Regions from separate parts of the Phyllobacterium sp. 0TCS1.6A genome, predicted to be linked through region 2. Evidence: predicted binding sites of a transcription regulator. Region 2 holds the regulator's gene; the other holds the start of a gene.
What was found. Region 2 encodes PhoB, which activates phosphate uptake and scavenging genes when phosphate is short. Its sites were predicted from a motif close to TGTCATNNANCTGTCAT; they were not measured.
Positions count from the first base shown of each region.

Region 1: OSJ75_RS15970 (RNA degradosome polyphosphate kinase) is a predicted target of PhoB. The motif match lies at 2,003-2,019, and genes of this name have one in related genera.

Region 1 covers NZ_JAPMAB010000007.1:145,034-150,059, reverse strand. The annotation lists gene OSJ75_RS15970 (RNA degradosome polyphosphate kinase) at 1-1,922, opposite strand, end outside; gene OSJ75_RS15965 (zinc-finger domain-containing protein) at 2,098-2,343, shown strand; gene OSJ75_RS15960 (FAD-dependent monooxygenase) at 2,340-3,587, shown strand; gene OSJ75_RS15955 (hypothetical protein) at 3,594-3,752, opposite strand; gene OSJ75_RS15950 (hypothetical protein) at 3,758-4,033, opposite strand; gene OSJ75_RS15945 (amino acid ABC transporter ATP-binding protein) at 4,135-4,938, opposite strand; gene OSJ75_RS15940 (amino acid ABC transporter permease) at 4,951-5,026, opposite strand, start outside.
Region 2 covers NZ_JAPMAB010000002.1:201,696-206,721, forward strand. The annotation lists gene OSJ75_RS05125 (TIGR00282 family metallophosphoesterase) at 1-223, opposite strand, end outside; gene OSJ75_RS05130 (5-formyltetrahydrofolate cyclo-ligase) at 220-876, opposite strand; RNA gene ssrS (6S RNA) at 897-1,053, opposite strand; gene OSJ75_RS05140 (GNAT family N-acetyltransferase) at 1,225-1,671, shown strand; gene phoB (phosphate regulon transcriptional regulator PhoB) at 1,726-2,412, opposite strand; gene phoU (phosphate signaling complex protein PhoU) at 2,585-3,307, opposite strand; gene pstB (phosphate ABC transporter ATP-binding protein PstB) at 3,334-4,107, opposite strand; gene pstA (phosphate ABC transporter permease PstA) at 4,174-5,026, opposite strand, start outside.

The DNA of each region.
Region 1 (5,026 bases), on a different contig from region 2:
ACCCGTCGGTCGAGATTGCGGGTCATCATGTCGGCCGAGCCGAAATAGACCAGCGCCTTGTCCGAGGGCAGCCCGTGGCCATTGCCGAAGCAGAAGATGCGGCTGTGTTCGAGGAAGCGGCCGACGATGGATTTGGCGCGTATATTGTCCGAAAGGCCCGGAACCTGCGGCCGCAGGCAGCATATGCCGCGCACCACCAGGTCGATCTCGACGCCATATTTGCTCGCCTCGTAGAGCGCGTCGATGATCTTGGCATCGACCAGGGCGTTCATCTTCATCCAGATCGCAGCCGGGCGGCCGGCCTTGGCGTGTTCGATTTCCTCGGCGATGTGCTGCAATATGCGCGGCCGCAGCGTGATCGGCGAAACGGCCAGCTGCATCTCGCCCGAAGGCGGCGTGTAGCCGGTGATATAGTTGAAGACCTGCGCCACGTCCCGGCCGATCGAGGGTTCGCAGGTGAAGAATGACAGGTCCGTATAGATCTTGGCGGTGATGGGGTGATAATTGCCCGTCCCGAGATGCACATAGCTGCGCAGCTTGTTTTCCTCGCGGCGCACGACGAGCGACATCTTCGCATGGGTCTTCAGTTCCAGGAAGCCGAAGACGACCTGGACGCCGGCGCGCTCCATGTCGCGTGCCCAGCGAATATTGGCCTCCTCGTCGAATCGCGCCTTCAGTTCGATCAGCGCGGTCACGGACTTGCCGGCGTCGGCTGCATCGATGAGCGCGCGCACGATCGGGCTGTCGTTCGAGGTGCGGTACAGCGTCTGCTTGATGGCGACCACGTCCGGATCGGCCGCGGCCTGGCGCAGGAACTGCACCACGACGTCGAACGATTCATAGGGGTGATGGACGATGATGTCCTTCTCGCGGATCGCGGCGAAGCAATCGCCGCCATGTTCGCGCACCCGCTCCGGAAAACGCGGATTATAGGGCGTGAACTTGAGGTCCGGCCGCGGAATGGAGACGATTTCCGAGATGGTGTTGAGCGCCAGCAGGCCGCCAAGGACGCTGATGCGACTGTCCGGCACGCCAAGTTCGCTGGCGACGAAGCTGCGCAGGGTCGCGGGCATCTCGTCGTCGAATTCGATGCGGATCACCTGGCCGCGGCGGCGGCGCTTCAGTGCGCTTTCGAACAGGCGCACCAGGTCCTCGGCCTCTTCCTCCACCTCGATATCGCTGTCGCGGATGATCCGGAACGTGCCCGCGCCCTTCACCTCATAGCCCGGAAAGAGCCGGCCGGTGAAAAGGCCGATTGCGTCTTCGAGCGTCAGGAAGCGGTAGCGCCCGCTATCGTCCGGTATCTGGATGAAGCGCTTCAGCGCCTGCGGCAGGCGCAGCAATGCCGTCATCGGCCGGTTGTCGGTGCTGCGGTTGAGCAGCATGGCGATGGAGAAGCCGAGATTGGGGATGAACGGAAATGGATGTGCCGGATCGATCGCAAGCGGCGTAAGCACCGGATAGATGGTCTCGAGGAAGTGATCCTCCAACCAGCTCTGCTCCTGCGGCGTCAGCCTGTCCGGGCGGACGATCTCGATGTTCTCGGCGAGCAACTCGTCCCGGAGCTTCGTCAGCCGCACCTGCTGGGCATCCTGCAGCTTGCTGACCTCGTCGATGACGAAATCGAGCTGTTCCTGGGCAGTGCGGCCATCATCGCTGCGGCTCGACACGCCGGCCCGGACCTGGCCCGCAAGGCCCGCGATCCGCACCATGAAGAATTCATCGAGATTGGCGGCGGATATCGAAAGGAAGCGCAGGCGCTCCAGCAGCGGCTGATTGTGATTATGCGCCTCTTCCAGCACGCGCCGGTTGAATTGCAGCCACGAAAACTCGCGGTTTACGAAGCGGTCCACGCTCAGATGCAAATCCGGCAATGCGACATTCTCGACCGGCTGCGGAATTGCTGGTGACTGCTCGTTCATTATTCTCTCCAAATTATTAAATATATCCCGATGGACTGGAACCCCACCATAAAGAAGTCTTTTGACAGTTTGATAGCAATCGTCTTGAAATCGTAATCAGGATGATACAAACCGCAGCATATGAAAAGTCGGATAAGGCGAAAAGGCTGCCGACGAGACGTTTCAGGAGCAGAACATGGCTGGACACAGCATTCCTCATTTCCAGAACAGCGCAGGTCACGCCAGCATAGCAGTGGGCGTGAAGGAGTTCATGTGCGTCGGCGCCAATCCGCCTTTCGACCATCCGCACGTCTTCCTCGACCTTGGCGACGACAATGAAAAGGTCTGCCCCTATTGCTCGACGCTCTATCGCTTCGATGCGTCGCTTGCCGCCGACCAGACGGTGCCGGACGGCTGCATCTATGTGGAAAAGGCCGCTTGAACGCTGCACTGATCGACCTGAAGACGGAACGCAACAGGCGCGATCCCAATCCTGAGCAGATCATCATAGCAGGGGCCGGCATTGCCGGCCTTACTCTCGCCATCGCCCTTGCCGCCAAGGGTTTCAGCGTCCAGATATTCGAAAAGAGCGAGGCTCTCGCCGAAATCGGGGCCGGCCTGCAATTGTCGCCCAATGCGACGCGCCTGCTCGACCGGCTGGACGTTCTGCGCGACCTCGGCCCCCGCTGCGTCGAACCCGATGCAATATCCCTGAATGACGGCCGCACCGGTTCGGTGCTGCTGCGCCTGCCGATGGCCGAACATGCGCGGGAGCGCTGGGGCGCGCCCTACCTCGCCTGCCACCGGGCAGACCTGCAGAATGCGCTTTTGCAGCGCGCGCGCCGCGACGGGCGCATCGCGATCCAGCTGCGCTCCGCGGTGATGCAATATGAGAGCGATGCCGGGAGCGTCATCGTGCGCGTGCAATATGACGACCGCATCGAGGAACACCGCGCCGCGCTGCTCGTCGGCGCCGATGGCGTCTGGTCGGCGATCCGCAACGTGCAGGATCATCACCGCGCCCGCCCGACAGGCACCGTGGCGTGGCGCGCTTCGGTGCCGGCCGGTGCCCTGCCCGCGAGCTTCAAGGCGTTGCTCGCCGAGCCCCCCGAGATCACCGCCTGGACCGGGCCGGACGCCCACCTCATCGCCTATCCGGTTCGCTCCGGCGACATGATCAATTTCGTCGCCGTCGCGCCTGACCGGCATGATGATCGCCCGCGCGCCCGGGCGGAACCCGATCTCGGCGCGGATTTTTCCGGCTGGCACCCGGCAATTCTCGGCGCCTTGCGTTCAGCCGGTCCGTGGACGCCATGGCAGCTTTTCGAGATGCGCCACTGCCGCTTCAAGATCGGCAAGCGGCTCGTCCTCATCGGCGATGCCGCCCATGCCATGCCTCCCTACGCCGCACAGGGCGCCGCCATGGCCATCGAAGATGCCTGCGCCCTCGCCGCGCTGCTCGGCCAGAACCGCGATGTCGAGCGCGTGCTGGAACAGTTTTCCGCACAGCGGACCGGCCGGGTCGAGGCCGTGGCGCGGCGCGGCGCGCTCAACCGCCTCGCCTATCACGCGCGCGGACCGATGGCGCTGGCGAGAAACACCCTGCTGCGCATGCGCAAGCCGGAGAAATTCCTGGAAGGGCTGGACTGGCTCTATGGCTATGACGCGGAGGCGCGAAACAAATAGCGCTGGCTATTCCGCGGCCTGCTCGGCGCGCCGCTGCAATTCACGGTCGATCAAAGCGATCCGCGCATCGGTTTCCTGTTTGGTCTTGATGGCGCCGTAGACCATAAAGCACGCCACCAGGATAGTGCTGACGGCGCTGCAGAGCATGCTAGTCGTGAAGTCCATCACCATCATTCCAACCCCTTGTTCAAGACCAGCCTACCACAAGCATGAAAAACCGTCGATAGAAGCGCACTGCCGACCATGACGGCAATTTGAGAACGAGGCCCGACCCCGGTCGTGATCATATTGGTCACGGGTGTAAGAACACCGATGACTGCCGCCGCAGTGGAAAACCTGTCCAGCGCGGCGGCCACATATTTCTGGATCTCGTTATTGCGCAATCTGTCCAGCGCCTTGAGTGCTTGCAGCTGCTCGCGCGTGGCTTCATTAACGTGCTCGATCATGGGAAAACTCGTCGGAATGCCTGAATGAAAATCAATAAATCAAATCTGAAAAAACAGCGGCCACGCGGGCCGCTGCAACATATGCGCCTGCCGGAGCAGGTCTAGTGCAGGATCTGGCTGAGGAAGAGCTTCGTCCGCTCATGCTGCGGATTGTCGAAGAACTCGGCCGGCGCGTTCTGCTCGACGATCTGCCCCTGATCCATGAAGATGACGCGGTTGGCGACCTGGCGCGCAAAACCCATTTCGTGGGTGACGCAGACCATGGTCATGCCTTCTTCGGCGAGCTGGACCATCGTATCCAGCACTTCCTTGATCATTTCCGGATCGAGCGCCGAGGTCGGCTCGTCGAACAGCATGATGCGCGGGTTCATGCAGAGCGAACGGGCAATCGCCACGCGCTGCTGCTGTCCGCCCGATAGCTGGCCCGGATATTTGTTGGCCTGCTCGGGGATCTTGACGCGCTCGAGATAGTGCATCGCGATCTCGTCGGCCTTCTTCTTCGGCATCTTGCGCACCCAGATCGGCGCCAGCGTGCAATTTTCGAGGATGGTCAGGTGCGGGAAGAGATTGAAGTGCTGGAACACCATGCCGACCTCGCGGCGCACCTCGTCGATCTTCTTCAGATCATTGGTCAGTTCTATGCCATCGACGATGATCTTGCCGCTCTGGTGTTCCTCCAGCCGGTTGATGCAGCGGATCATGGTCGATTTGCCGGAACCGGAAGGGCCGGCGACGACAATGCGCTCGCCGCGCATCACGCGCAGATTGATGTCCTTCAGCACGTGAAAGTCACCATACCACTTGTTCATATTGACGATATCGACGGCAATATCGGTCTTCGACACCTGCAGCAGCGAGCGGTCGACCTGCAGTTCTTCCGGGTCAATAACGTTTTCTGTTGTCATTATGCGAAGCTCCTAACGTTTATGGCCAGTGTCGAGGCGATTTTCCATGAAAATCGAATAGCGCGACATGCCGAAGCAGAAAATCCAA
Region 2 (5,026 bases):
CCTCGCGCTGGTCCCAGACGTGGTTGCCGGTCGTCACCACATCGGCGCCGGCGCCGATCGTATCGCGGAAGATTTCCTCGGTAATGCCGAAACCGCCCGCCGCATTCTCACCGTTGACGATGACGAAATCGAGCTTCAGATCGACGATCAGCCCCGGCAGCTTCTCATGGACCGCGGTGCGTCCCGTGCGTCCAACCATATCACCAAGAAAAAGTAATCTCACACATCCATCCTGAAGGTATTTTCACTGGCTTTATCGGTCGTTGCGAAGCGGCGCAAGCCGCTTTCGGTGAGGATGGCCGCCAGCGGCACATCATGCGGCTCGTCGGGCACGGTCGCCACCTGCTGGCAGTCGAAGGCGATGCCGACGAGGCGCGGCCGGGCGCCCTTGCGGCGAAGCGCGGCGATCGCCCGGTCGTAATAGCCGGCGCCATAGCCTATGCGATGGCCGCGCGCATCGAAAGCGGCCAGCGGCACCAGCATCAGCTGTGGATCGAGCACGGGCGCATCCTCGGCGGGACCCGACGTGCCGAAGCCCGTCTCCACCATCGCCGCATCGTCGCGATGCTCGCGGAAGACAATGGTCTGCTTGTCGATGATAGCCGGCAGGCAAAGCCGCGCACCGCGCTGGGCCAGCGCGTGCAGCAGCGGCCGCAGGTCGACCTCGGAGCGGATGGGCCAGAAGCCGGAGACGATTTCGCCGGGCGCGACAGGAATAGTCTCGAGCCCCGCTGCCGCGATCCGCTGCGAGGCCTGCGTCCGATATTCGGCGGACAGCGCGTCGCGCCTGGCCAAAGCCTCGAGACGCAGCGTTTTTTTCAGCTCTTTGACGGAAGACGGATGATGCACGCGCTTGTTTTCATGAGGCGCCGGCAAGCCGGCTCGGGATGAAACAGTGGCGTCCACACAACCGATGGAGAAGTCGATCCCGGGAACCTACAAAGTAGGTGGGCGCCGTGTGAAGAGGCCCACGGGCCTCCTCAGGGACAGCTCCCTAAGGGATCATTAAGGCCCCGGGGAATATGTCTCTCCTGTCGAGAAGCGCAGAGCGCCGCGACGAATATAGGACGGGGCACGGTTTTCTGCCAGAGCGCCGATGACGATTTCTGCCGCCGGCGCCGGGCGATGCTTGTTGAAGGCCGGACACCGGGCTACGATGCCGCACCACAGCCCTCACCCGCCCCCTCTCACCCGACCCCACACACCCATGAGACGAGGAAAATCATGACCATCCTGATCCGCCCCCTGCGGCGTTCGGACGAGACCGAATGGCGCCGCCTCTGGACCGGCTATCTCGACTTCTACGAGACCAGCGTTGCCGAGGAAGTCTACCGGACGACGTTCGCGCGCCTGAATTCCGGCGGCGATGGCGAATTCCGCGGCCTCATCGCCGAATGGGACGGCAAGCCGGTCGGGCTGACGCATTTTCTCTACCACCGCCACTGCTGGAGCGTGGCCAATGTCTGCTATCTGCAGGATCTCTATGCCGATCCGGACAGCCGCGGCAAAGGCGTCGGCCGCGCCCTGATCGAGGCGGTCCACGCGCAGGCGAAGGCGGACGATATCCACTCCGTCTACTGGATGACCAACCGGGACAATGAAACGGCGCGCCTGCTCTATGACCGGCTGGCCAAGGTGACGCCCTTCATCAAATATGTGAAGGCGATCTGATCCATCCCAAGACGGGGCGGCGCGCCCGCTGGAATATGCCCTGCCGGCAAACGCCTAGCCGAATGAATAGCCGGCGCCGCGCACCGTGCGGATCGGGTCCGGCGAGCGGCCGACATTGATCGCCTTGCGCAGGCGGCCGACATGGACATCGACCGTGCGGTCGTCGACATAGATATCGGCGCCCCAGACATTGTCGAGCAGCTGGCCGCGCGAGAAAACCCGCCCCGGCGATTGCATGAGGAATTCCAGCAGCCGGAATTCGGTCGGCCCGAGCTTCAGTTCACGCTCCTTGCGGAAGACGCGATGCTGCTCGCGGTCGAGCTTCAGATCGCCGAAGCTGAGGACGTGCGACAACAGGCTCGGATTGACTCGGCGCAGCATGGCCTTGATCCTGGCCAGCAGTTCCGGCGTCGAAAACGGCTTGACCATGTAGTCGTCCGCGCCGGTGGCAAGGCCGCGCACCCGCTCGCTCTCCTCGCCGCGCGCCGTCAGCATGATGATCGGCAGCGTCTCGGTTTCGCGGCGCGTGCGCAGCCGGCGGCATAGCTCGATGCCGGAAAGGCCCGGCAGCATCCAGTCCAGTATGAGCAGGTCCGGAACCTTCTCGCGCAGGGCTATTTCCGCCTCGTCGCCACGGGCGATGGTGTCGACGAGATAACCCTCTGCTTCAAGATTGTATCGAAGCAGGACGCTGAGCGCTTCTTCATCTTCAACTACAGTGATCTTCGGAGCTATGGCCATGAGATTATCCGCTGACTAGAGCAAATCCTGGACGGTGGAACCGGCTTTCCGCGCGGGAACCGAGTGTGACAGGAAGCACCGCAAGGCGCCTCCTCCTGTAAACACCGGCATTCCCGATCCTGGGATCGCCGGTACCGGGTTGCGACGGGTTGCGAAATTCGGCATTGCGATACTAGGACAGGTTGGCTTCATCGACCACGATGCTGTGGGTCTGGTCTTCCTTGGGCCGCTCGGCCGGCAATTGCGAACCGGTGACGATATAATAGACCGTTTCCGCGATATTGGTCGCGTGATCGCCGATCCGCTCGATATTCTTGGCACAGAACAGCAGATGCGTGCAGGCCGAGATATTGCGTGGATCTTCCATCATATAGGTCAGGAGCTCGCGGAAGAGCGAGGTGTACAGCGCATCGATCTCGTCGTCGCGCTCGCGCACGATATTGACCTGCTGGATCGAGCGCGTCGCATAGGCGTCGAGCACGTCCTTCAGCTGCGTCAAGGCGAGTTCGGCGATGGTCTGCAGGCCGCGATAGACGGAGAGCGTCTGCCGCGTTTCCGTCACGGCCACCACGCGCTTGGCAATGTTCTTGCCGAGGTCGCCGATGCGCTCGAGATCGGAGGAAATGCGAATCGTGCCGATGATCTCGCGCAGGTCGATCGCCATGGGCTGGCGCTTGCCGATGATGGTGATCGCCCGCTCGTCGATCTCGCGCTGGCCCGCATCGAGGATGAGGTCGTCCGAGATGACCCTTTGCGCCAGCGCGTTATCGGCATTGACCATGGCCGTGATGGCCTGTTCGACCATGCGCTCGGCATGGCCGCCCATCTCGGCGATCTTGTGGGTGAGGAACTTCAGTTCCTCGTCGTAGGCGCGTACCGTATGCTGGGATTGCAGGTCGGTCATGATTGTTCCTCCACCGCTTAGCCGAAGCGTCCGGTAATGTAGTCCTGTGTGCGCTTTTCGGTCGGATTGGTAAACATCGTCTCGGTATCGCCGACTTCCACCAGATTGCCGAGATGGAACATCGCCGTGCGCTGCGACACGCGGGCGGCCTGCTGCATCGAATGCGTCACGATGACGATCGTATAGTTCTGGCGCAGTTCGTCGATCAGTTCCTCCACCTTGGCGGTGGCGATCGGATCGAGTGCCGAGCAGGGCTCGTCCATCAGGATGACTTCCGGGCTGACGGCGATGGCGCGGGCAATGCACAGGCGCTGCTGCTGGCCGCCGGAAAGGCCCGTGCCGGCCTCGTGCAGGCGGTCCTTCACCTCGTCGAAGAGGCTGGCGCGGCGCAGGCTCTTCTCGACGATCTCCTCGAGCTCCTGCTTGCCGCGGGCAAGGCCGTGGATGCGCGGGCCATAGGCGACGTTCTCGAAGATCGACTTCGGAAACGGATTGGGCTTCTGGAACACCATGCCGACGCGGGCGCGGAGTTCGACCACGTCGATCTTCGGATTGTAGATATCCTCGTCGTCCAGCGTGATCTGGCCGCCGACACGGCAACCTTCGATCGTATCGTTCATGCGGTTCAAGCTGCGCAGGAAGGTGGATTTGCCGCAGCCGGAAGGCCCGATCAGCGCCGTTACCATCTTCTCAGGAACATCGAGGCTGACACCGAACAGGGCCTGCTTGTCGCCGTAATGGACGGTGACATCCTTGCCCTGCATCTTGATCGCGTTGAACTGTGCGTTCATTTTTTCATTCACCGCTTTTTCGAGATTTCGTTCCGTCATCAGGTTCATAGGACAAGCCTTTTCGTTTTACCAGCGACGCTCGAAGCGCCGGCGCAAGATGATAGCCGTTATATTCATGACCGCCAGGAACAGCAGCAGGACGATGATCGCGCCGGAGGTGCGCTCGACGAAGGCGCGCTCCGCCTCGTTCGCCCACATATAGATCTGCACCGGCAGCGCGGTTGCCGGATCGAGCGGCGTTACCGGGCTGTTGGCGACGAAGGCCACCATGCCGATCAGCAGCAGCGGCGCCGTTTCGCCCAGCGCATGGGCAAGGCCGATGATCGTGCCGGTAAGAATGCCGGGCGCGGCGAGCGGCAGGACGTGGTGGAACACCATCTGCGTCTTCGAGGCGCCGACGCCGAGCGCCGCCGAGCGGATGGATGGCGGCACGGCGCGCAAGGCCGCGCGGGTGGCGATGATGATCGTCGGCAGCGTCATCAGCGTCAGCACCAGTCCGCCGACCAGCGAGGCCGAGCGCGGCAGGTTGAAGAAGTTGATGAAGACCGCGAGGCCGAGCAGGCCGAAGACGATGGAGGGCACGGCCGCGAGATTGTTGATATTGACCTCGATAATGTCCGTGAGGCGGCTCTTCTTGGCGTATTCCTCCAGGTAGATCGACGCGGCGACACCGATCGGCAGCGACAGGCCGAGCACGATCAGCATCATGTAGAGCGAACCGACCAGGGCGACGCCGAGGCCCGATGTCTCGGGGCGGCTCGACGCGCCATAGGTGAAGAGCCCGGAATTGAAGCGCTGTGTCATGGCGCCCTCGCCCTTCAGCTGCTCCATCCAGCCGAGCTGCCGGTCGGAGACCTTGCGGCGGCTCTCCTCGACGCTGATGTCGATCTGGCCCTTGAAGGCTGAATCGATGTCCGCG